Regions from separate parts of the Gordonia paraffinivorans genome, predicted to be linked through region 3. Evidence: predicted binding sites of a transcription regulator. Region 3 holds the regulator's gene; each other region holds the start of a gene.
What was found. The regulator LexA, encoded in region 3, represses DNA repair genes until DNA is damaged. The targets are predictions, from matches to a motif close to CGAACANNTGTTCG.
Positions count from the first base shown of each region.

Region 1 (7,523 bases), 550 kb from region 3:
CGGGTTTTGCCGGCAGACGGCACCCGATTAGCGTGGACGGAATGACGGAACCCCCGACCATCGCAGAAGCGCCGACCGCCGAGGCACCCGATCTCGAGACCCGCGTCGGCCATTACTACGTTCTCGACGGCGCCTACCAGGTGGGCCGCGAGAAGGTACGTGAGTACGCCCGCGCGGTCCAGGACTACCATCCTGCGCACTGGGAGCCGGAAGCAGCAGCAGCGCTTGGTTATCCGGGAGTGGTCGCACCGCTGACCTTCACGTCGATCCCGGCGATGGTCGCCAACCGTGAATTGTTCGAGTCCGTGATCGTCGGCTACGACACCTACGTTCAGACCGAGCAGGTGTTCGAGCAGCATCGGCCCATCGTCGCCGGGGACGAGCTGGTGACCGACGTCGAACTGTCAAGCGTGCGCAAGGTCGCCGGTCGCGAACTGATCACCGTCACCAACACCCTGACCGACGCGCGGGGTGAGAAAGTGCACACGATGCACACCACCGTCGTCGGCGTGACGGCCGAAGAGGTCGACCCCGAACTCGGCGCGGCGGTGCGCAAGGTGATGATGCACGACGTCAACATCTTCAGCCACGACCCCAACCCGGAACTGTACGAGAAGACGGTCCGCCCGGAGGGTGAGGTCCGCGTCGCCGACGGCGCGGCCCGCGCATCGGGCGCCCGTTCCTTCGACGAGCTGTCGGTGGGCGACGAGCTTCCCGTCCACACCGCGCGGATCTCCCGCGGCGACCTGGTCAACTACGGCGGCGTCGCCGGCGACGCCAACCCCATCCACTGGGATGAGGCCGTCGCCAAGCTCGCGGGCCTTCCCGACGTCATCGCACACGGCATGCTGACGATGGGTCTCGGGGCGGCGTTCGTGTCGTCGTGGACCGGGGATCCGGGTGCGGTGACCCGCTACGCGGTGCGCCTGTCGCAGACCGTGCCGGTGTCTGCCGACGCCGGCGGCGAGATCGAGTTCAGCGGACGCATCAAGTCGCTGGATCCGGAGACCCGCACCGGTGTCGTCATCATCACGGCCAAGTCCGGCGGTCGTAAGGTCTTCGGACTGGCGACGATGAACATTCGGTTCGCCTGAGAATCCCGCCTTCGACATCAGAGCCCCCGACGTTCACGTCGGGGGCTCTGATGCCTGCGGGCTGCAGAAGAATCATTCGAGAACGAACACCGGGATCTCTCGATCGGTCTTGGTCTGGTACTCGGCATACGGCGGGAACGCCTCGACGGCGAGCTTCCACCAGTGGGCCCGCTCCTCACCGCTCACCTCACGTGCGGTCAGCTCTTTGGCCTCCGTGCCGTCCTGGACGGTGACCTGAGGGTTCGCCTTCACGTTGTAGTACCACGCCGGATGCTCGGGGGCGCCGCCCTTGGAGGCGACCATGGCGTACTTGCCGTTCTCCTCCACGCGCATCAGCGGGACATAGCGCTTCTTGCCGGACTTGGCACCCGTGGTGGTGAACAGGACGATGGGGCGTCCCATCACTTCGACACCTTCGGTGGTGCCCTGTTCCAGGATCTTCTCGGTCTGTTCGCGGACCCAGCCCTCGGGGCTCAACTCAGCTTTGGCGGTCATGGTCGGCTCAACAACCCTCAGCCTGCGCCTATTCCCTGCGCCCTCCGTCGAGCTCCCCTCGTCGGCGATACCGCCGACGGCGCCTCAGTTCGGGTAGGCGTGGTCGAGTAGCGCTGCGTAGAGCGCGAGTTCGGCCGGTGTGGCGTTGTGCAGGTCGGTGTAGTGGAACCGTGGTGGGTGTGGCGGATCGTCGGGCGGCCCGGGTTCGGGTTGTCCGTGTTGGTCGGGTGCCCTGCGCTGGTCGGGCTTGTCAGGTGTGGGGTGGATGTTGTTGCGGGTCTCGGTGAGGATGTGTCGGAATCGGTGGCCGATGTCGGGTTTTCGGTTGATCCGTGGGCGTCGGGGTGGTGTGCCGGGTGCGGTGTTGAGTTGCCAGGTGCAGCGCCCGGCGTCGGGTCCGCTGCCGATCATGCGGGTGGTGTAGTCGCCGGGGCGGTTGCCGATCATGTGGTGATGGCGGGTGCAGGCTGGGGCGAGGTTGTCGATGTCGGTGCCACCACCGTCACCCCAGTCGGTATGGGCGTGGTGCATCTCCACACGCGTTGCGGGCACATCGCAACCGGGCGCGGAGCAGGTGTCGCCGCCGGGACGGGCGAAGGACGCCAGGCGTTGTTCCATCGACGCCAGACGCTTGCCGCGTCCGAGATACAGCGGTGCGGCGGTGGCATCGACGAAAATCGCCAGCCACGGCTCCACCCGGCCGGCCATGGAGATCAGGCCCTCGATGTCGATGAGGGTGCCATCGGCGGTGGCCGCCAGCCCGGCCGCACGCTGCAGATCTGCCAGGTCGGCTTTGACGATCAACTGGATGGGCAACCCCCGATGAGTTTTGCCGAGCAACCCGTCGTCGAACACCGCTTGCAGCAGTGCATTGAGGGCGTCGTGCTGTATCTGTGCCGGGGTACGCAGATCCCGTTGCGCAGCGGCTTCCAGCCGCTCGGGGTCGGCGTCCTGGATCGCCCCGGTCGGTGAGTCGGGGTCGTTGGGGTTGTTCATCCCGGGGCGCGCCCACACATCCAAGAACGTCGCCAGGCGTGCGCGCAGTTCTGGGGTGAGGGTGGCGGTGAGTTTCGATGTGCCATCAGCGCGTTGCCGGTTGATCCAGAGCTTGCGGCGTCGTCTGCGGTCCTCGAGGTCGGTCAAGACCCCGTCGGGGTCGAGGTGTGCCAGCAGGCGGGCGCCGGCACGCTCGATCTCCGGTGGTGTCATCCAGGTCGCGTACTCGGCCATCGTCCGTTCGGCAGCAGCCGTCACGTCATGGGCTATTGCGGTGGGGATCTGATCGAGCACGTCCATCACCGCGTGGACGTGATCGGGGCCGACGCGTCCGTCGGCGAATGCTGCAGCCAGTGTCGGGTTTTCGGGTTCGAGGGGTTGGCCGGTGAGGTCGATGAACGTCGCGATGGCCTGCACGCGGGTCCGACGCCGGCCCGGCCGGGTCATCCGCAGCACATCGTGCATGTAGGCCAGGATGTTGCGCCGGCCGGTCTTACGCGGCAGATCGCGGGCGGCGACCTCCACCACCTGCTGATCACCGGCGAACGCCAAACGGTTTCTCGCGCGCTCGGTTTCGGCGGCCACATACTCCACCTGCGCATCGGTCAACGTCGAAAGCTCAGCCCGCTGCAGCGCGGCGCAGAGCCGGTGGATCTCGTCGACGATCGCCACAGCATCACAAGGAGCGTCGACCGATGTTGTCTCGGTCATGACGATCACCCCCACAGTCCGCTGATCGAATGTATGTTCGATTCTACCCCACCCCCGACTTCGCACATGTCATCTCGCAGGACATCGGTGACACTTTCGCATCAAGACATCGGTGACAGTTTGAGGGGTCTAGGTGGTGACACTTTCATTGGTGTCCGCCACGCAACGCTATGTGCGTTGCGTGGCGCGGTTGCCGACGAGGGGGAGCCTGACGCAGGTGCTCAACTGACCGCGCCTGCGACGGTTCAGCAGCACCCTGTGGTGGCGCTGAGAACGCTGCGTAGCGCTTCCAACGACTCTGGCCGTGCGCGGTAGTAGACGTTCACCCCTCGTCGGTCAGGTGCGACCATGCCGGCCTTGCGGAGCTGCCCCAGGTGGTGGCTCGTGGTGGCCTCGGTGAGGCCGACCGCGGTCGCGAGGTCGCAGGTGCAGATTCCGTTCCCGTTGTCGGCGAGCAGGATTGAGACGAGTTTGATCCGGACCGGATCGGCCAGGGCCTTGAGTCGCAGAGCGATTTCTAGGGCGGTGTCGTCATCGAGCGGAGCCGCGGATACCGGTGCGCAGCAGATCGGGGCGCTGATGTCGACCATCGGCAAGGGCTTCGGCATGACCAGATCGTACGCCCCTACTTGACATATGTCGAAAAGGTGGCACCCTGCATGTGTCAGTAGTTCGATATATGTCTCACAGGTGAAGGTGATGGTCATGTCCCGTATGCAGCTCGCGCTCAACGTCGATGATCTCGATACCGCGATCGAGTTCTACTCCAAGCTGTTCAACACCACCCCGGCCAAACGCAAGCCGGGATACGCCAACTTCGCGATCGTCGAGCCGCCCCTGAAACTGGTGCTGCTAGAGAACCCCGGCCAGGGCGGCACGATCAACCACCTCGGCGTCGAGGTCGAATCGAGCGAGAAGGTGCACGCCGAGATCGCCAGGCTGTCCGGGGAGGGCCTATTCACCCAGGAGGAGATCAACTCCACCTGCTGTTTCGCAACGCAGGACAAGGTCTGGGTGACCGGACCGGCGAACGAGAAGTGGGAGGTCTACACCGTGCTCGCCGACTCCGACACGTTCGGGACCAGCCCGAAACTGTTGGAGCAGAACGCCAACGATGACGTCGAGCAGGGTTCGGTGTGCTGCGGTGGCAGCGCCGCCGAACCGGCTGAGGTGCGCACTGCTTGCTGCTGAGGGGTCGTGGCTTGCGCTCTCGCCTACCGCGCGATGCGGTCGGCGAGGGCGCGGATCCGGTTGGTGATGTCGTCGCGGATTAGTCGCATCCGTTCGATACCGTCGATGCCCCGTTCGGAGGGTTCGTCGGTGTTCCACACTTCGAGGGCGACGCCGTCGGGTGGGGTGACGTCGGCGGTGCCGACCACCACGACGAGATCTGCAGTTTGCATCAGTCCGTCGGTGAGTTGCCGCGGCTGATGCCCGTCCACGGTGGCGCCGACTTCGGCGAGCGCCTGGGCGGACAGCTCGTTGACCTGGCCGCCGATTTTCGCGCTGGTGCCGGCCGAGGACGGGGTGATCCGGTCGGTGACTGTCGGTGTGAGGTGTTCGGCCATCACCGATTTGCCGCGGTTGGACACGCACACGAACAGCACCTGCGGTGGTGTGCTCACTGGCCGACCTGCTGGTTAGCGGGGAGCAGTTCGTCGAGGAGGTCCGCGACCAGTGCGCGGATCTGATCGCGGATCGGGCGGACCGCGTCGATGCCTTGGCCGGCGGGGTCGTCGAGGGCCCAGTCGCGGTAGCTGACGCCGGGGAATACTGGGCATGCATCGCCACAGCCCATGGTGATCACCACATCGGAGGATTCGACGGTGTCGGGGGTGAGGACCTTGGGTGACTGTGCCGAGATGTCGATACCGACTTCAGCCATCGCCTCGACCGCGGCTGGATTGATCGAGTCGGCGGGCGCAGATCCGGCGGAGCGGACCTCGACACTGCCCTGGCTGAGCGCGGTGAGGAACCCCGCAGCCATCTGTGAGCGGCCGGCATTGTGGACGCACACGAACAGCACGCTAGGTCGAGAGGAAGACATGAGACACAGTCCCTTTCAGCTGTGGAGGAATGCTCGGAAAGTCACAGATGGTTGGCCGTGAGCTCGGCAAGGAGCTCACGAACCCGGGCGTCAAGGTCATCGCGGATCGCGCGAACCTCGCCAAGTGGACGGCCTTCAGGATCGGAGACCGTCCAATCGAGATACCGCTTGCCGGGATAGATCGGGCACGCGTCGCCGCAGCCCATCGACACCACCACGTCAGCGGCGGCGACCACATCGTCGGTGAGTGGTTTGGGGTACTCGGTACCCAGGTCGACGCCAATTTCTGACATCGCTTCGACGACGGTCGGGTTGATCGAATGAGCCGGCACCAATCCGGCCGAGCGCACATGTACCCGACCTGTGGCGTGGTGGGTCATCAATCCGGCAGCCATCTGCGAGCGGCCGGCGTTCTGCACGCAGATGAACAGGACTTCGGGCACATCCTTGGGTACCGCCCCCTCAGCCTGCGCTAGGGCGCGTAACCGATCGGCAGCGAACCGGCCCGCCAAGGTCGTCAGATGCGCATGCACCCGGGAGGTGCGCCGTAACGCGGTGCAGGACTCGAAAACACAGCGTTCCACCGTCTGTCGAGACACCACCCCCTCGTACTTGGCGGCCAAGTCAGCTGCGGTACGGGCGAGCACGGTATGCGGCATCAGCAGCTCGGGTTGGGCGCGGTGTTCGCCGCGACTCAGCTGTTCGTCCAACACATTCTCAGACATCGCGAACAGGCTCCTTCGACACATCTGGGCTGGAGGCGGTCGTCGGACTGGTGAAGCGTTTCCGCAACGCCAGAGACACATAGACCAGCGCGACGAGGACGGGCACCTCGATGAGTGGGCCGATGACTCCGGCAAGAGCCTGACCGGAGGTCGCACCATAGGTCGCGATCGCAACGGCGATGGCGAGCTCGAAGTTGTTGCCGGCAGCGGTGAACGCCAGCGTGGTGGTCCGTGCGTAACCCAGCCCCATCACGGCGCCGAGGACGAATCCGCCACCCCACATCACCGCGAAGTAGATCAGCAGCGGCAGCGCGATCCGCACGACGTCCCACGGGTGAGAGGTGATCTGCTCCCCCTGCAAGGCGAACAGGATGACGATGGTGAACAGCAGACCGTAGAGGGCCCACGGCCCCAATCGCGGGAGGAACGAGGACTCGTACCATTCGCGGCCTCTGGCCCGTTCACCGATGCGGCGGGTGAGATAGCCGGCAACCAGCGGGATTCCGAGGAAGATCAGCACCGACTTCGCGATCTGCCACGGCGAGGTGTCGATGGTCGTCTGTTCCAGGCCGAGCCATCCGGGTAGCACCGAGAGGTAGAACCAGCCCAGCACGGCGAACATGATCACCTGGAACACCGAGTTCAGTGCGACGAGGACGGCAGCGGCTTCACGGTCGCCGCACGCCAGGTCGTTCCAGATGATGACCATCGCGATACAGCGCGCCAGACCGACGATGATCAGCCCGGTCCGGTACTCCGGTAGGTCGGGGAGCAGAAGCCAGGCCAGCGCGAACATCAACGCGGGTCCGACGATCCAGTTCAGCAGCAGCGATCCCAGCAGCAGGCGACGATCGCCGGTGACCGAGTCGAGTCGGTCGTAGCGCACCTTCGCCAGCACCGGATACATCATGATCAGCAGTCCGAGAGCGATCGGCAGCGAGATGCCGTCGATCTCCACGGCCGCCAGGGCGTCTCCCAGGCCGGGAACGTTGCGGCCCAGCAGCAGGCCGGCGACCATCGCGGCGCCGATCCACACCGGCAGGAATCGGTCCAGCATCGACAGCTTGCCCGCGACCGCGGTGTCGGGGGCGGTCACTGGCCCACCTCACACGAGCGTGTTTCCCCCACGACCGTGGCGAGATCGTCCAGCAGGTCCGACAGTTGCTGCAGCGCTTCAGCGTTCACCCGGTAGTACACCCACGTCGCGCGGCGCTCACTGGTCACCAAGCCCGCTTCGCGCAGCACCTTCAGGTGATGTGAGATCGTCGGCTGCGACAGCTCGAAGGGTCCGGAAATGTCGCACACGCAGGCTTCGCCTCCCGGATGCGCGGCAACCTCCGACAACAACCGCAACCGAACCGGGTCCGCAAGCGCCTTCAACAGTGGGGTGACAGCCCCGGTCTGGTCACCACTGAGGCCGCGGCCCGGTGGCAGCAGAAGATTCTTATTTGACAC
Region 1 covers NZ_CAACYD010000005.1:49,684-57,206, reverse strand. Annotated here, with positions in the region: gene E1P53_RS02490 (fused (3R)-hydroxyacyl-ACP dehydratase subunits HadA/HadB) at 42-1,094, shown strand; gene E1P53_RS02485 (nitroreductase family deazaflavin-dependent oxidoreductase) at 1,167-1,589, opposite strand; gene E1P53_RS02480 (HNH endonuclease signature motif containing protein) at 1,674-3,296, opposite strand; gene E1P53_RS02475 (Rv2640c family ArsR-like transcriptional regulator) at 3,542-3,904, opposite strand; gene E1P53_RS02470 (ArsI/CadI family heavy metal resistance metalloenzyme) at 4,002-4,487, shown strand; gene E1P53_RS02465 (arsenate-mycothiol transferase ArsC) at 4,511-4,921, opposite strand; gene E1P53_RS02460 (arsenate reductase ArsC) at 4,918-5,343, opposite strand; gene E1P53_RS02455 (arsenate reductase/protein-tyrosine-phosphatase family protein) at 5,385-6,068, opposite strand; gene arsB (ACR3 family arsenite efflux transporter) at 6,061-7,164, opposite strand; gene E1P53_RS02445 (ArsR/SmtB family transcription factor) at 7,161-7,523, opposite strand.
Region 1: a site for LexA is predicted at 3,323-3,336, ahead of E1P53_RS02480 (HNH endonuclease signature motif containing protein). Genes of this name have one in related genera too.

Region 2 (7,523 bases), on a different contig from region 3:
AACCGGGACTATCCCGGTCGCGGTTTCGGTGCTCGTGACGACCTGCCGCCCGAAGGTGCGCGGACGGCGGGCGGTCGCTCAGCGCAGCACCGACTGATACACCGCCAGCGTCTGTTCGGCGATCGACGACCAGGAGAACTCGGCCTCGGCCCGGTCGCGTCCGGCCCGGCCCATGACGGCGGCCGCGGCGGGATCGCCGACGACCGCGTTGACGGCTTCGGCCAGGTCGTGTTCGAAGGCCTTCGGGTCGACCGGATCGTAGGGGACGAGGCGTCCGGTGACGTGATCGCGGACGACCTCGGGTATGCCGCCCACCTCGGAGGCCACCACCGCGGTTCCGCAGGCCATGGCCTCGAGGTTGACGATGCCGAGCGGTTCGTACACCGATGGGCAGACGAACACCGTTGCGGCGCTCAAGATCTCACGAATGCGCGGTAAGGGGAGCATCTCGCGGACCCAGTAGACGCCGGGACGGGACGCCGACAGCTCGGCGACCGCGGTCTCGATCTCCGCGCCGATCTCCGGGGTGTCGGGCGCGCCGGCGCAGAGGACCAGCTGGATCTCCGGATCGAAGTCATGGGCGGCCGCGACGAGATGGGCGACGCCCTTCTGCCGGGTGATGCGGCCGACGAACGCCACGATCGGGCGGGTGGGGTCGACGCCGAGCGCGGTCAGTGTCGAGTCCGGCCCGAACGGGTCGTCGACCGGATGCCACCGGGTGGTGTCGATGCCGTTGCGGACCACGTGGACCCGCCCCGGGTCCAGCCGGGGGTAGGTGGTGCAGACGTCGTTGCGCATGCCGGAGCTGACGGCGATGACCGCGTCGGCGTACTCGACGGCGTTTCGTTCGACCCAGCTCGACACCCGGTATCCGCCGCCGAGCTGTTCGGCCTTCCACGGCCGGGACGGTTCCAGCGAGTGGGCGGTGAGGATGTGCGGGATGCCGTAGAGCTGCCCGGCGAGGTGGCCGGCGAGGCCGGTGTACCAGGTGTGCGAGTGGACGACGTCCGCGCCCTCGGCGCCGACGACCATGCGCAGGTCCGCGGAGAGCGTCGTGATCGCCGCATTCGCCCCGGCCAGCCCTGGGTCGGGGGAGTAGACCCGGGCGGTGTCGCGCTCGGCTCCCATGCAGTGGACGTCGACCGTCGCGAGATCGCGTAGGTGCCGGACCAATTCGGTGACGTGTACGCCGGCACCGCCATACACCTCGGGTGGATACTCCCGGGTCATCATCGCCACCCTCATGGTGATGACGCTAGTGGTTGCCCGGGGTCTTCGCCATCGCAGCGGTGCCCGGGCTCCGGGCTCGGTCCCGCGGCGCACCCGGACGGTTACCGCGGGGGCCGGTTCCAACTCGCCCGTCGTCTGGCCCGTGCCCCCGATCGCGGTTAAGTTGGGGGAGTGAGATCACAGCCGCACGTCCTCGGCATCGTCCTCGCCGGCGGAGAAGGCAAGCGCCTCTACCCGCTCACGGTGGACCGCGCCAAGCCTGCGGTGCCGTTCGGCGGTGCCTACCGGCTGATCGACTTCGTGCTCTCCAACCTGGTCAACGCCGGATACGAACGCATTTGCGTGCTCACGCAATACAAATCGCACTCACTGGACCGGCACATCTCGCAGACATGGTGGACGTCGGGATTCCACGGGGAGTACATCACCCCGGTGCCCGCGCAGCAGCGCCTCGGCCCTCGTTGGTACACCGGCAGCGCCGACGCCATCTTCCAGTCGATGAACCTCATCTCCGATGAGGAGCCCGAGTACATCGTGGTCTTCGGAGCCGACCACGTGTACCGGATGGACCCGTCGCAGATGGTCGCGGCGCACATCGAGTCCGGTGCCGAGGTGACGGTCGCCGGCATCCGCGTGCCCCGTGCGGAGGCCACCGCCTTCGGGTGCATCGACGCCGACGACTCGGGCCGGATCACCCGGTTCCTGGAGAAGCCCGCCGATCCGCCCGGAACCCCCGACGACCCGGACGTCACCTTCGCCTCGATGGGCAACTACGTGTTCAGCACCGAGGCCCTGGTCGAGGCGCTGCGCGCCGACGCCGCCGACTCGGACTCCGACCACGACATGGGCGGCGACATCATCCCGGCGTTCGTCGCCCGCGGGCAGGCCCACGTCTACGACTTCAAGGACAACGAGGTCCCCGGCGCCACCGAACGCGACAAGGGATACTGGCGCGACGTCGGAACCCTCGACGCCTTCTACGAGGCCCACATGGATCTGGTGTCCGTGCACCCGATCTTCAACCTCTACAACACCAAGTGGCCGATCCGGGGTGAGACCCACAACCTGCCGCCCGCGAAGTTCGTGCAGGGCGGTGTGGCCGAGGACTCGGTGGTGGGTGCCGGCTGCATCATCTCCGCGGGCACGGTCCGCAACTCGGTGCTGTCGTCGAACGTCATCGTCGAGGACGGTGCCGTCGTCGACGGCGCCGTGCTGATGCCCGGCGTGCGCATCGGCAAGGGTGCCGTCGTGCGCCGCGCGATCCTCGACAAGAACGTCGTGATCGGGGACGGCGAGCAGATCGGCGTCGACCTCGACGCCGACAGGGAACGCTTCTCCGTCAGCGCCGGCGGCGTGGTGACGGTGGGCAAGGGCGTTCGGGTCTAGGACCCGCGCGCACCTCCCGGCCCCGAGCGGCAGGCGCGTGCGCCCCGCGGTCAGCCCAGCGCGGCCCGGATGAGCTCGGGGATGTCGGCGTCGGCGTTGTCGGGCAGCGCGTCGATCGGCCACCACTGCAGGTCCACCGACTCCTCGCTGCGGGCGAACCGCGGCAGCGATCCGTCCGCGGTGGGGGCGGCGACGATCCGGTAGCGCACGTCGAGGTGCCGCGTCGGGACCCCCAGCGAGCACGTGATCGGGTGCGTGTGCAGGTGGACCAGTCCGGCGTCGGGTGCGTCGCGGTCGAGGTCGAGGCCGGCGATCCCGGACTCCTCGCGGGCCTCGCGCAGCGCCGCGTCGGCGAGGGTGTCGTCGGACGGCTCGCAGTGTCCGCCGAGCTGGATCCACTTCCCGACGCGGGGATGCAGGGTCAGCAGCACGTGGCGGCGGTCGGCGTCGAAGACGATCGCCGATCCGGTGAGATGCCCGGCGGCGCAAGCCCTCAGGCACGCCTCGGAGGTCGCGGCGAGGAACGCCAGGTATGCGTGCCGCAGGCTGTCCTGCGCCGAGGTGGGCGCAGTCCACGACGTCAGGGCCGCCACTGCGGACGCGTGCAGCGATTCGGCGCTCACAGCTCGATCACCCATTCTTCGGTCGGGGCGGCCGGGCGCAGCGGTGCGGGTTCGCGCGGGTGCCCGATGGCCACGGCGCCCAGCGGCTCCCACGCGTCGTCGAGTCCGAGCACGCGGCGGACGGTGGGAGCGGCGAAGATCGTGGACCCGATCCAGCAGCTCCCGATCTCCCGGACCGACAGCGCGATCAGCAGGCTCGCCACCGCGCCGCCCGCGGCGACCGTGAACATGGTGTGCTCGGCGGCGTTGCGGCGATCGTCGGGATAGGTGTGCGCACCCTCGGGGACGAGAAACGGGATCACGAGTTCCGGTGCGTCGTAGAGGATCTGCCCGCGCCGCAGGCGCTTGGCGATCGACTCCTCCGACTTGCCGTCGGCGGTCAGGTCGGCGCGCCAGTCGGCGTTCATCGCGTCCAGCAGCTCCCGTCGCCGATCCGCCGAGCGGACCCAGACGAACCGGACCGGGTGCGTGTGGTGCGGCGCCGGGGCGGTGAGCGCCTCGCCGAGCGCCTCCCTCAGCAGGCCGGGGTCGACCGGGCGATCGTCGAAGGAACGCACCGAGCGGCGCGTGCGGACGGCCTCCCGGCGCCCTTGCGCGATCGCCTCCTCGGTGCCCAGTCGGAACAGGTCCTCCTCGGCGGGCCGGATGAGGTCGGCTGCGGTCGTGCCGTCGTCGACCGGCGCGAATCCGCGGACCACGGCGACCGGCACCCCGTCGAGCTTGCCCTTGACCAGATCGGCGGCGGCCGCGAGTTCGTCGGCGACGGCGATGTCGGTGACGACCAGCGGATTGCCGTAGTCGTCGACACCGCCGTCGTACGGGTGGCTGACGGCGATGCCGGCCGAACCGATGGCGACGTCGACCTGCCCGGTGCGCCAGGCACGGCCCATGGTGTCGGTGATGATGACGGCCACGTCGAGGCCGGCGCGCTCGGCGATCTCGCGCCGCAGGCGCGCCGCGCTGGCATCCGGGTTCTCCGGGAGCAGCGCCAGCTCGTCGGTGCGGACGTTGGAGCCGTCGATGCCCGCGGCCGCCTGCACCAGGCCGAGGCGGTTCTCGGTGATGAGGGTGCGGTTCTTGCGTGCCAGCACCCGGACCGACTCGGCTTCGACGAGTCGTCGCCGCAACGCGTCCCGCTCGTCGGGATCGGTCGGCGCGGTCACCATCCGGCCCTCGGCCTTGGAGATGATCTTGCTGGTCACCACCAGGATGTCGCCGTCGGCCAACCACGGTGCGGCGGCGAGGATCTCACCGGCCACATCCGATGACGGACCGAACTCGCCGAGTCCGGTGACCGGCCGGATCTCCAGACCGCCCGGCGCCCGGTGGTCGGTGCGCTCGCTCACGCCGTGCCCACGTTCCGGTCGGGCAGGGCGACGTCCACGAGCGCACACGCCGCGCGGATCATCTGCGCGGTGGCGGCCGGGTCGGTCATCAGCAGCGGGGCCGACCCGATGGCGATGCCGTCGACACTCGCCCGGTCGCCGTCGGCGATGAGCCAGCCGTCGAGGATGCCGTTGCCGCTGCGGGCGCCGTAATGGGCCGCGATCGCCTCGGCCGAGGTCTCGACCCCGATGACCGACAAGCACTCGTCGGCCATGCCGCGCAGCGGGCGGTTGTCGATCACCGGCGAGATGCCGACGACCTTGGCCTTCGTCGACCGCAGCGCGCTGCGCATCCCGGGGACGCTCACGATCGCGCCGATGCTCACCACCGGATTCGACGGCGCGAGCAGCACCACGTCGGCCTCGGCGATCGCGTCGAGCACGCCGGGGGCCGGGGTGGTGTCGTCGGAGCCGACCTGGGCGAAACCGAAGGTCGGGACCTGGGCCCGGTGACGCACCCACCATTCCTGGAAGTGGATGGCGACACGTTCGTCCTCCGCGCCATCCGGTTTGGCGATGACGACGTGCGTCTCGTGCCGGTCGTCGGTCACCGGGAGCAGGCGCACGCCCGGGTTCCAGCGGCGGCACAGGGCGGCGGTGACGTCGGAGAGCCGGAAGCCCGCATCGAGCATCTGGGTGCGGATCAGGTGCGTGGCGAGGTCACGGTCGCCGAGGCCGAACCAGTCCGGGTCGGCTCCGTAGGCGGCGAGCTCCTCCTTGGCATTCCAGGTCTCGTCGCGGCGGCCCCAGCCGCGTTCGGGGTCGATGCCGCCGCCGAGCGTGTACATGCACGTGTCGAGATCGGGGCAGATGCGCACGCCGTGCATCCAGGCGTCGTCGCCGACGTTGACGATGGCGGTGATCTCGTGGTCGCCGGCCGGGGCGTCCGGGAGCGGCGGGAACGGGGTGGCGCCGAAGAGTTCGCGTGCGCCGAGCAGGAATCGCGCGCCTCCCACGCCGCCGACGAGTACGGTCACCTTCACAGCAGGTACTCCTTCACACCGCCACTCTAGTGGTCTTCGGAGCGGGCCCCGCCCTCGGCGCCGGAGGCGGTTCGGGCAGAGGCGACGCGTCGGCGGAGTGTGATCTTCGTTCGGCTTGGCCGTTCTCGCCGTGTCGAGTCACACGAAGAGCGGCCGGCGATGGTAAAGGGAGATCTTCGTTTCGACTTGACCCGGAGCGCCCTCGGCGTGTGTAATCACATCAGTGTCATTCCGGGTTTGAGATCGAGAACCTTCGAGGTCGAGAACCGCTGGCCTCCAACGGATTCGATCACATGTTCGAACTCGGCAAGAAGGGTGTCGGCACCGGATGAGGTGCCGTCGCTCGGGCGCTGTGTGCGACGCGAGCAGGCACTTCGCCGACGCGTAGTACAAGTGGTGTGGCAGCAGTGGTGGGTACGGCACACATGTCGTGTTCGCGAAGGACAGTTAACGACCGAAATCCCGAGCTAGGAGGCGCCGACGATGGCTTTGGAAAACCCGATCGGCAATCCGCTTGAACCACATGATCGCCCGCAATACATCTCGGATTCGACCGTCGTCGCCGGCTCTGCGGACCGCGATGTCGCCGGATTCCACGGCATCGGTCCCGTCGACGATTCGATGATCGGCGGTACCGCCCGCCCTAGTGTCCCCGAAATCGGCGACGCCGCTTCGGATTTCGCCGGTGGCGCCGACGACCGCTCCGGTCGCCGGCATCTGGCCCTGGTGCCCAACGGATTCGACGAGCTCTTCGACGCCGTCGAGGAATCGTGGCAGGATCGGGCGCTGTGTGCGCAGACCGATCCCGAGGCGTTCTTCCCGGAGAAGGGCGGCTCGACCCGTGAGGCCAAGCGCATCTGCCAGGGGTGCGAGGTGAAGGCGGAATGCCTCGAGTACGCACTTCACAACGACGAGCGCTTCGGAATCTGGGGTGGCCTGTCGGAGCGTGAGCGCCGGCGTCTCAAGCGCGGCATCATCTGAGTCCGCCGGCGGGCGCGGGTCGACGACACGAGAGATGTCGCCGATCCGACGTCATCTGAACGGATCAATTCCGATCATTCGAATTTCATACGGGCCGAACGTATTCGGCCGGCAGTTCGGCGGCGGGCCGTCGAACGCGATCATCGACCGCGGATCACTCTGGTCCGCGGTCGATCGTGTCTTCGTCGAGTCCGAGGTGGGTGGCGACCTGCTGGACGAGGACCTCGTGGATCAGCTCGAGCAGATCCGTGCCCTTCTTCGCCCGCGATTCCAGCGGCCGGCGGAAGAGGATGATCTGGGCGCGCGTCGGCTCGCCGTGGACATCCATGCCCGCCGGGATCAGCCGCGCCAGCGGCACGGCGCCGTCCGCGGTCACCTCGTCGGGCCACGCGACGGTCTCGGGGTCGCGGGGGAGGAGGCGCGGGATCTCGTCCACGGCGATGTCGAGACCCGCGAGCTGGTCGTGCCAGTTGGCGTCGATCTCGGCAAAGGCCTCGAGCGCGATCGCGTCGAACTCGTCGGACCGGGTGTTGTAGGCGGGCACGTGCTGCGGCAGCAGCGGGGAGCGCAGCCCACGACCGCGACGGTCCCGGAAGCGGCCCGGGCGCCGACGACCACGGCGGATGCCCGGCGCGCCGTAGGGGCCCGGGGTGCCGTGGGAGCCGCGCGCGGGCTTCGGGTGGATGCGCATGGCGCGAGTGTAGGAGGTCGTGGCGACCCGTGTCGCGCCTGCCCCGCGGCGGTCGATGAGCGTGTCGGCTCAGTGGTTGCCGACAAGGCGGGCTAATCTCGTCTCGTGAAGCTTCCCCGTCTGTGCTGCCGACCCGGCTGCGCCCGATCCGCGGTGGCTACGCTGACCTTCGTCTACGCCGAATCGACCGCGGTCATCGGTCCGTTGGCGACCTCGGTGGAGCCGCATTCCTGGGATCTGTGCG
Region 2 covers NZ_CAACYD010000003.1:137,172-144,694, reverse strand. Annotated here, with positions in the region: gene E1P53_RS01455 (putative RNA methyltransferase) at 1-97, shown strand, start outside; gene glgA (glycogen synthase) at 79-1,245, opposite strand; gene glgC (glucose-1-phosphate adenylyltransferase) at 1,402-2,616, shown strand; gene E1P53_RS01440 (NUDIX hydrolase) at 2,667-3,239, opposite strand; gene E1P53_RS01435 (coenzyme F420-0:L-glutamate ligase) at 3,236-4,585, opposite strand; gene cofD (2-phospho-L-lactate transferase) at 4,582-5,607, opposite strand; gene E1P53_RS21080 (WhiB family transcriptional regulator) at 6,091-6,588, shown strand; gene E1P53_RS01420 (metallopeptidase family protein) at 6,743-7,279, opposite strand; gene E1P53_RS01415 (DUF3499 domain-containing protein) at 7,385-7,523, shown strand, end outside.
Region 2: a site for LexA is predicted at 5,894-5,907, ahead of cofD (2-phospho-L-lactate transferase). Genes of this name have one in related genera too.

Region 3 (7,523 bases):
CGTGGGTTCGGATCAGCGTGGTGAGCTCGTCGAGCTGTTCCGGCGTGAGCGGTACACCGGGGGCGTTCACCTTGGTGGTCGTGCCGTCGGACTCGGCGATGGTGACGTTCGAACGCACCTCGTCGTCGACGGAAACTGCGTCGTATGGGAGCCCGAGGTCGTCGAGGGCGGCGAGCAGCGGGTCGCCGGGACGCGCGGGGAGTAGCGCACAGGTCGCCAGCCCCGCCGTCGCGACGGTGCGGGACACATTGACTCCCTTGCCGCCCGGCTGCGCCCGGACGACTCCCGCGCGCTGGACCTCGCCGCGACGCAGGGGCCCGCCGAGCTCGAGAGTGCGGTCGAGGCTCGGATTGGCGGTGACGGTCAGGATCACGCGATCACGACCTCGATGCCGCGTGCGGACAGCGCGGCCGAGAACTGCGGGTCGATCCCGGAATCTGTGACGAGGACGTCGATGTCGTCGACGGTCGCGAACCCGGAGAGCTCCTCGCGGCCCATCTTCGAGCTGTCGGCGAGCACGATGACCCGCTGTGCCGCGGCGACCATCGCGGACTTCACCGCCGCCTCGTCGGGGTCCGGAGTGGATAGTCCGTGCGCTTCGGTGAGGCCGTTGGTGCCGACGAACGCGGTGGTGATCCGCATCCGGGACAGTGCGGCCACGGTCTGCGCGCCCACGGTCGCCTGGGTCAGGCCGCGCACGCGGCCCCCGAGTGCGTGCAGGCCGTCGACGTGGCGGGCGGCGAGCAGGCCGGCGATGGGCAGGCTGTTGGTGATGAGGGTCAGTGTGCGATCGCGGGGCAGTGCCTCGGCCGCGCGATAGGTCGTGGTGCCGGCGTCGAACAGGACCGATCCGCCGTCGGGTGGGAGAAAGGACATCGCGGCACGACCGATCGCGGCCTTCTCCTCGGTCTGGGCGGTCTCCCGCTCGGCGACGCCGAGTTCTGCGACGACACGCATCACCTCGGGGCGGACGGCCCCGCCGTGCACGCGCTGCACGTGTCCCGCCTTCTCGAGAACCGCGAGGTCGCGACGAACGGTCTCGCTGGTCACATCGAACTTCGCGGCGAGCTCGGCCACCGATGCCCGGCCCGCGACGCGAACCTCGTCGGCGATGGCCTGTTGTCTCTCCTCGGCGTACACGCTGCTCCGATCTGATGTGGGGTCGTGTTGGTTTCGGTGTTGATGTGATTCTGTTTACGCTTGTTTGTGTTGACAAGTCAAGGCGTTTTTGTAAGCGTGGTCACATGACGCAGACACTGACAGGCACCCCGGTCGTCGGTGGCGTGGCCTACGGCCCCGCGCTCTGGCCGGGGGTGCGGCCCGATTACTCCGCCGAGGCGCTCGGTTCGACCAGCGAGGTGCCGGAGGATCGTCGAGCGGACGAGGTCGAACGGTTCGCCCGCGCCGCAGCTGTCGTGGCCGCACGCCTGCGTGACCGGGCGTCACAGAACACCGGCGCGGCCGCCGAGGTGCTCGCCGCGACGGCAGCGCTCGCAGAGGACCGCGGCTGGGTCGGTGCGGCGACGAAGCTCGTCGAGAAGGGGGTGAGCGCACCGGCGGCGGCCGCGGCCGCAACCGAACAGTTCGCCGCGGTGTTCAGCAGGATGGGCGGCCTGATGGCCGAACGCGTCACCGACCTCAACGACGTCCGCGACCGCGTCGTCGCCGAACTTCTCGGCCTGCCGGAGCCCGGCGTCCCGACGCCGGACGTCCCGTCGGTGCTGCTCGCCGATGATCTCGCGCCCGCCGACACCGCGGGTCTCGACCCCGCCACGACCATCGCGCTGGTGACCCGTCTCGGCGGCCCCACCAGTCACACCGCGATCATCGCGCGCCAGCTCGGGATCCCGTGTGTCGTCGCCGTGCCCGGACTCGGCGCGATCGACGTGGGCACACCGGTTCTCGTCGACGGGACCGCGGGAGAGGTCGTCGTCGCCCCCGACGCCGCGGAGGCGCAGGAGAGGGTCACGGCACATCGACGTCGCGCCGCGCGGATCGCGGGCTGGACCGGACCCGGCCGCACCGCCGACGGCGTCGAGGTCGCCGTCCTGGCCAACGTCGCAGACGGCGCGTCGGCCCGCGCCGCGACGGCGCATCCCGTCGAAGGGGTGGGCCTGTTCCGCACCGAACTAGCCTTTCTCGGACGCGCCGACGAGCCGTCGGTCGACGACCAGGCCGCCATCTACCGCGAGGTCTTCGACGCGTTCGCCGGCCGGAAGGTGGTCGTGCGCACCCTCGACGCAGGCTCGGACAAGCCGCTGCGGTTCGTCGACCACCCGGACGAGGCCAACCCGGCCCTCGGTGTGCGCGGTGATCGGATCGCGTTGGCGCACCCGGAGGTCCGTGAACGCCAGCTCGACGCGATAGCACAGGCGGCGCGGGAGACCGGGAGCCGGCCGTGGGTGATGGCGCCGATGATCGCCTCGCCGGCCGAGGCCGCGGCCTTCGCGGCGCGGGTACGCGCGCGCGACCTCGTCGCCGGGGTCATGGTCGAGGTGCCCGCCGCGGCGATCCTCGCGCCCGCGATCCTCGCCGAGGTCGACTTCGTGTCGATCGGCACCAATGACCTCACGCAGTACACGATGGCCGCCGACCGGATGTCGGCCGACCTCTCCGCCCTCACCGACCCGTGGCAACCCGCGGTACTGCACCTCGTCGCGGCGGTCGCGAAAGCCGGTCGCGCCCTGGGTAAACCGGTGGGCGTCTGCGGCGAGGCGGCGGCCGACCCGGCTCTGGCGTGCGTCCTGGTGGGTCTCGGCGTCACCTCGCTGTCGAGTGCCCCGGCCGCGTCCGCGGCCGTCGGCGCCGCACTCGGCGAGGTCACTCTCACCGCATGTGAGAACGCGGCGGCCGCTGCGCTGGCCACCACCGATCCGGCTGCGGCCCGCGCGGCGGCCGCCGCGGTGCTCGGAAGTGAACCCGAGGGTGTCAGATCCGCCGGATGACGGTGACGACCTTGCCCAGGATGACGGCGTCGTCACCGGGGATCGGGTCGAACAACTCGTTGTGCGGCATCAGCCACACATGACCCTTCTGGCGCTTGAACGTCTTGACCGTGGCCTCGCCGTCGATCATCGCGGCCACGATGTCGCCGTTGTCGGCCACGTTCTGCTGACGGACCACGACCCAGTCGCCGTCGCAGATCGCCGCGTCGATCATCGACTCGCCGACGACCTTGAGCAGGAACAGCGATCCCTCGCCGACGAGTTCGCGGGGGAGCGGGAAGACGTCCTCGACGGCCTCCTCGGCGAGGATCGGGCCGCCGGCGGCGATCCGGCCGAGGACCGGGACGAAGGTCGGCTCGGGGAGCGGCTCGCCGTTGGGGGAGGTCGGGGTCGGAGGCTCGTTCGGGGCTATGTTGACCGCGCGCGGACGGTTGGCGTCGCGCTTGAGGAGTCCCTTGCGCTCGAGCGTGCGCAACTGGTGGGCCACCGAGGAGGTGGAGGTGAGGCCGACCGCGTCGCCGATCTCCCGGATGCTCGGCGGGTAGCCGCGCTCGCGCACCGACTTGCGGATCACCTCGAGGACGCCACGCTGACGCGGCGTGAGGGAGGCCTCCGCAGCCGCGATGTCCTCGGGGCTGACGGGCTCGTCGGCGCCCCGCGGTGGAGTGCGCTTACCGCCGTCATCGCTCATGGTCGGGTTCCTCTCGATTCCGAACGTGCTGGTAGATGGCTTCGACTGGGGACGAGCCTAACCGAGGATCCCGCCGGCATCAAACATTTGTTCGACGTGTCGCGAGACATTGTCGGAGCCGCGTGGTAGAAATCGAACATCAGTTCATCGAACAGGTGATCGACTGTCGAACGGTTCGAACACCCGGTTCGACCGACCACACCGGAGGGCCCCATGCGCACCGCGACTCTCGCCGACCCGATCCGCGTCGACACCCTGCGCCCCGATGTCGTGCGCGCCGGTACCGGCCGCACCCGCCTCGTCCCCGGCGACGCCGATCCCGTCGTTCCCGGTCGTCGCGCCGTCCCGCGCCGGCGCCCGGCGGACAACCGGGCCGCCGACAACCGACCCGCACCGGAGTCGGTGATCTACGGTCCCCGGATCGCCGCGACGCGGTGTGCGTCGCCGGTGGGCACGCGAGGGCGCGGTCTCGTCCCGGCGCGCGTGGATGCCGACGATCGCGCGCTGCGCGTCGCGCCGTCGGCGGCGATCCGCCGTCGTCGCCGGACCGCGGTCGCGATCCTCGCCGGGGTCGGCCTGGCACTCGCGGTGTGGGTGCTGTCGGTCGTCGGCCAGAACTACGCGGCGTCGGTCGCGCCCTCGGCGGTCGGCACCGAGGTGGTCCACGTGCGCTCGGGTGACTCGCTCACCGGCATCGCCGCCCGGGTGGCGCCCGACCTGCCGCGTGAGGCGGTCGTCGAGGACATCATCCGACTGAACGACCTGCCGTCGAGCGGTCTTCGCGTCGGTCAGCCACTCCTGACGCCGAGGTACCGATAGGCCCGACGGTATCCTCGATGTCACAGGGACCGGCCGAGACACGGCCCGACGCGGCGAACGTCGGCGCGGAGAGGTCCCGCGACCCGCGTGAGGATACGATGCGCTGCCCCTTCTGCAAGAACGACGACACCAAGGTCATCGACTCGCGTGTCGCTGACGAGGGACAGGCCATCAGGCGTCGTCGTTCCTGTGTCGCATGCGGCCGCCGGTTCTCCACGGTGGAGAGCGCGGTTCTGGCCGTCGTCAAGCGCAACGGCGTCACCGAGCCGTTCAGCCGCGAGAAGGTGATGCGCGGTGTGCGGCGTGCCTGCCAGGGACGCGATGTCGCCGAGGACGCGCTGGCGCAGCTCGCCCAGCAGGTCGAGGACACGGTCCGGGCCAGCGGTTCGGCCGAGATCCCCAGCAACGAGGTCGGTCTCGCGATCCTGAAGCCGCTGCGCGACCTCGACGAGGTGGCCTACCTCCGGTTCGCGTCCGTGTACCGGTCATTCGACTCGATCGACGACTTCCAGCGCGAGATCGACGATCTCCGGTCGGCCAGGGAGTCAGCCGAGTCGGTCAAGAGTTCGTAGGACCCGCTTCTCCGACACCGGATAGGCGGTGCCGAGCCGCTCGGCGAACAGACTCACGCGGAGTTCCTCCACCAGCCACTGCGCTTCCTCGTTGACGTGGTCCCGGCGATGCTCGGGAACCTGCGTCAGGCGCTGTGCCCAGCGCTCGGTCACCCGATCCACCACGGCCACTCCGGCCTGATCCCGTGCCGCCGAGGCGGGCAGGGCCTGCAGTCGGGCCTGTGCCGCCTCGAGGTAGCGGGGGACGTGTTGCAGATGCCTACGCGGGGTGGCGCCGACGAATCCGTCGAAGACGAGGTTGTCGAGCTGCTCGGCGACGTCGTCGGCGGCCAGCGAGCCGGCGTGGCGGTCGACCGCCGCGCGCACCGGTGCGACCCGGCGGAGAACCTCGACGGCGAGATCGAAGTAGGCGGGCGCGGCCTCGGCGACTCGCGGACGCACCTTCTCGGCCAACGCCCGGAACGCCTCCGGCGACCGGATTCCGGCGAGAGCCGACGGATCGAGCGCCTCGACGGTGTCGCGGATCGAACGCCGCGTGCAATCGGCGAGCAGCGAGTCGAGATCGGGGTACGGACTCTGGCTCAGCGCGAGCCGGTCGGTGGAACCCAGCGATCCGGCGATCCGTCGCTGCAGCGGCGGTATCGCGAGATCGAGAAGAGCCACGATGCCCCTGCGCAGCAACCGGTCCCGGACCTGCTCGGACGCGGCGTCGACGACGACCACACCGCGCGTGCGGCCGGCGTCGTCGGTGACCGCGTCGATGGTCGGATACCTGGTGAGCTGCTGCCCGGCGACCTTCACGGTCTTCTCCGGCGGGAGGGTGCCGATGCCGTCGGCGGTCCACTCCCGGTACAGGGTGTTCTTGACCGTCTTCGGCGCGGCGGTCTTCGTGGTGCGCTGCAACTCGGAGAGCTCGTCCGAGCGCGCGAGCACGTTGCCCTTGGCGTCGACGACGGCGAAGTGCATCCGCAGGTGGGTGGGGATGCGGCCGGTGTCGAAATCCGCCGGGGTGACGGTCATCCCGGTGATCGCCGACAGTTCGCGCGCCAGCCCGGTGACCAGGGGCTCGCTGCGCGGCTTGAGCCGGGAGAGTGCGAGGTCGGCGAACTGCTGCGCCGGCGACATCGATTTGCGCAGACGTTTGGGCAGCGATTTCACCAGTGCAGTGGCGAGTTCGGAGCGCATGCCGGGCACCGACCAGTCGAAACCGACCGGCCGGACATGCGGCAGCAGTGCCTGCGGGATCACCACGGTGACGCCGTCGTCGGGTGCTCCGGGCTCGAAGCGATAGCGCAACTCCAGGCGGGTGTCGCCCTGTTGCCAGGCGCCCGGGTAGTCGGTGGGCGCCACCGAGGTGGTCGACGCCACGTCCTCGGGCTTGAGGTCGAGCAGCGCGGGGTTCTTTCGACGTGCCTTCTTCCACCAGGTGTCGAAGTGGCGGGCCGAGGTGACCTCGGCGCCGATGCGCTTGTCGTAGAACTCGTAGAGTTGGTCCTCGGTGATCACCAGACCGCGCGTCCGCGTGCGGTTCTCGACGTCGGACGCGGCCTCGAGCAGCGCGCGGTTGCGTTCGAAGAACGGATGATTCGTCTTCCAGTCGCCCTCGACGAGGGCATGCCGGATGAACAGCTCGCGCGAGACCACCGGGTCGACCGGCCCGTAGTCGACGCGACGGCGAGCCACCAGGGTGACCCCGTAGAGCGTCACCCGCTCGTAGGCCATCGCGGCCCCGCGCTTGGCCGACCAGTGCGGCTCGCTGTAGGAACGCTTGACCAGATCACCGGCCAGTTTCTCGGCCCAGAGCGGATCGATGCCGGCGACCGTGTGCGCGAACAGGCGTGAGGTCTCGAGGATCTCGGCGGCCATGATGAACGCCGGCGGCTTCTTCGCCAGCGGCGACGCTGGGAAGATCATCAGGGTGGTGTTGCGGGGGCCGGTGTACTCGCGGCCCTCGGTGTTGCGCGCGGCGATGTTCGACAGCAGGCCCGACAGGATCGCCTGGTGGACGGAGTCGGCGTCGACCTCGCCGGGTTCGGCCCCGGGCGGGCTCACCTGCCAGTCGAGGTCCTTGACGATGTCGGTGAGCTGCCGGTGCAGGTCCTGCCACTCGCGGATCCGCAGGTAGTGCAGGAACTCGCGCTCGCACATCTTGCGGAACTGGTTGTTGGAAAGCTCTTTCCGCTTCTCGGTGAGATGTCGCCAGAGTTCGATGTAGCCCAGGAAATCCGATCCGGGGACGTCGAAGCGCCGGTGCAGGGCGTCGGCGGCCTCCCGGTGCTCGGCGGGGCGCTCGCGAGGGTCGGGCAGGCTCATCGCCGACGCGATGACCAGGAGGTGGTCGAGGCACCCTAGATCGTGGCCCGCGATGAGCATGCGGGCGATGCGCGGGTCCACCGGTATGCGCGACATCGTGCGGCCGATCGCGGTCAGGCGCGGGGGAGTGCCGTCGCGTCCCGGCTTGATCGCCCCGAGCTCGGTGAGGACCGCCATGCCGTC
Region 3 covers NZ_CAACYD010000005.1:604,389-611,911, reverse strand. Annotated here, with positions in the region: gene pfkB (1-phosphofructokinase) at 1-373, opposite strand, end outside; gene E1P53_RS04920 (DeoR/GlpR family DNA-binding transcription regulator) at 370-1,140, opposite strand; gene E1P53_RS04915 (putative PEP-binding protein) at 1,245-2,945, shown strand; gene lexA (transcriptional repressor LexA) at 2,929-3,636, opposite strand; gene E1P53_RS04905 (LysM peptidoglycan-binding domain-containing protein) at 3,850-4,455, shown strand; gene nrdR (transcriptional regulator NrdR) at 4,554-5,027, shown strand; gene hrpA (ATP-dependent RNA helicase HrpA) at 5,001-7,523, opposite strand, start outside.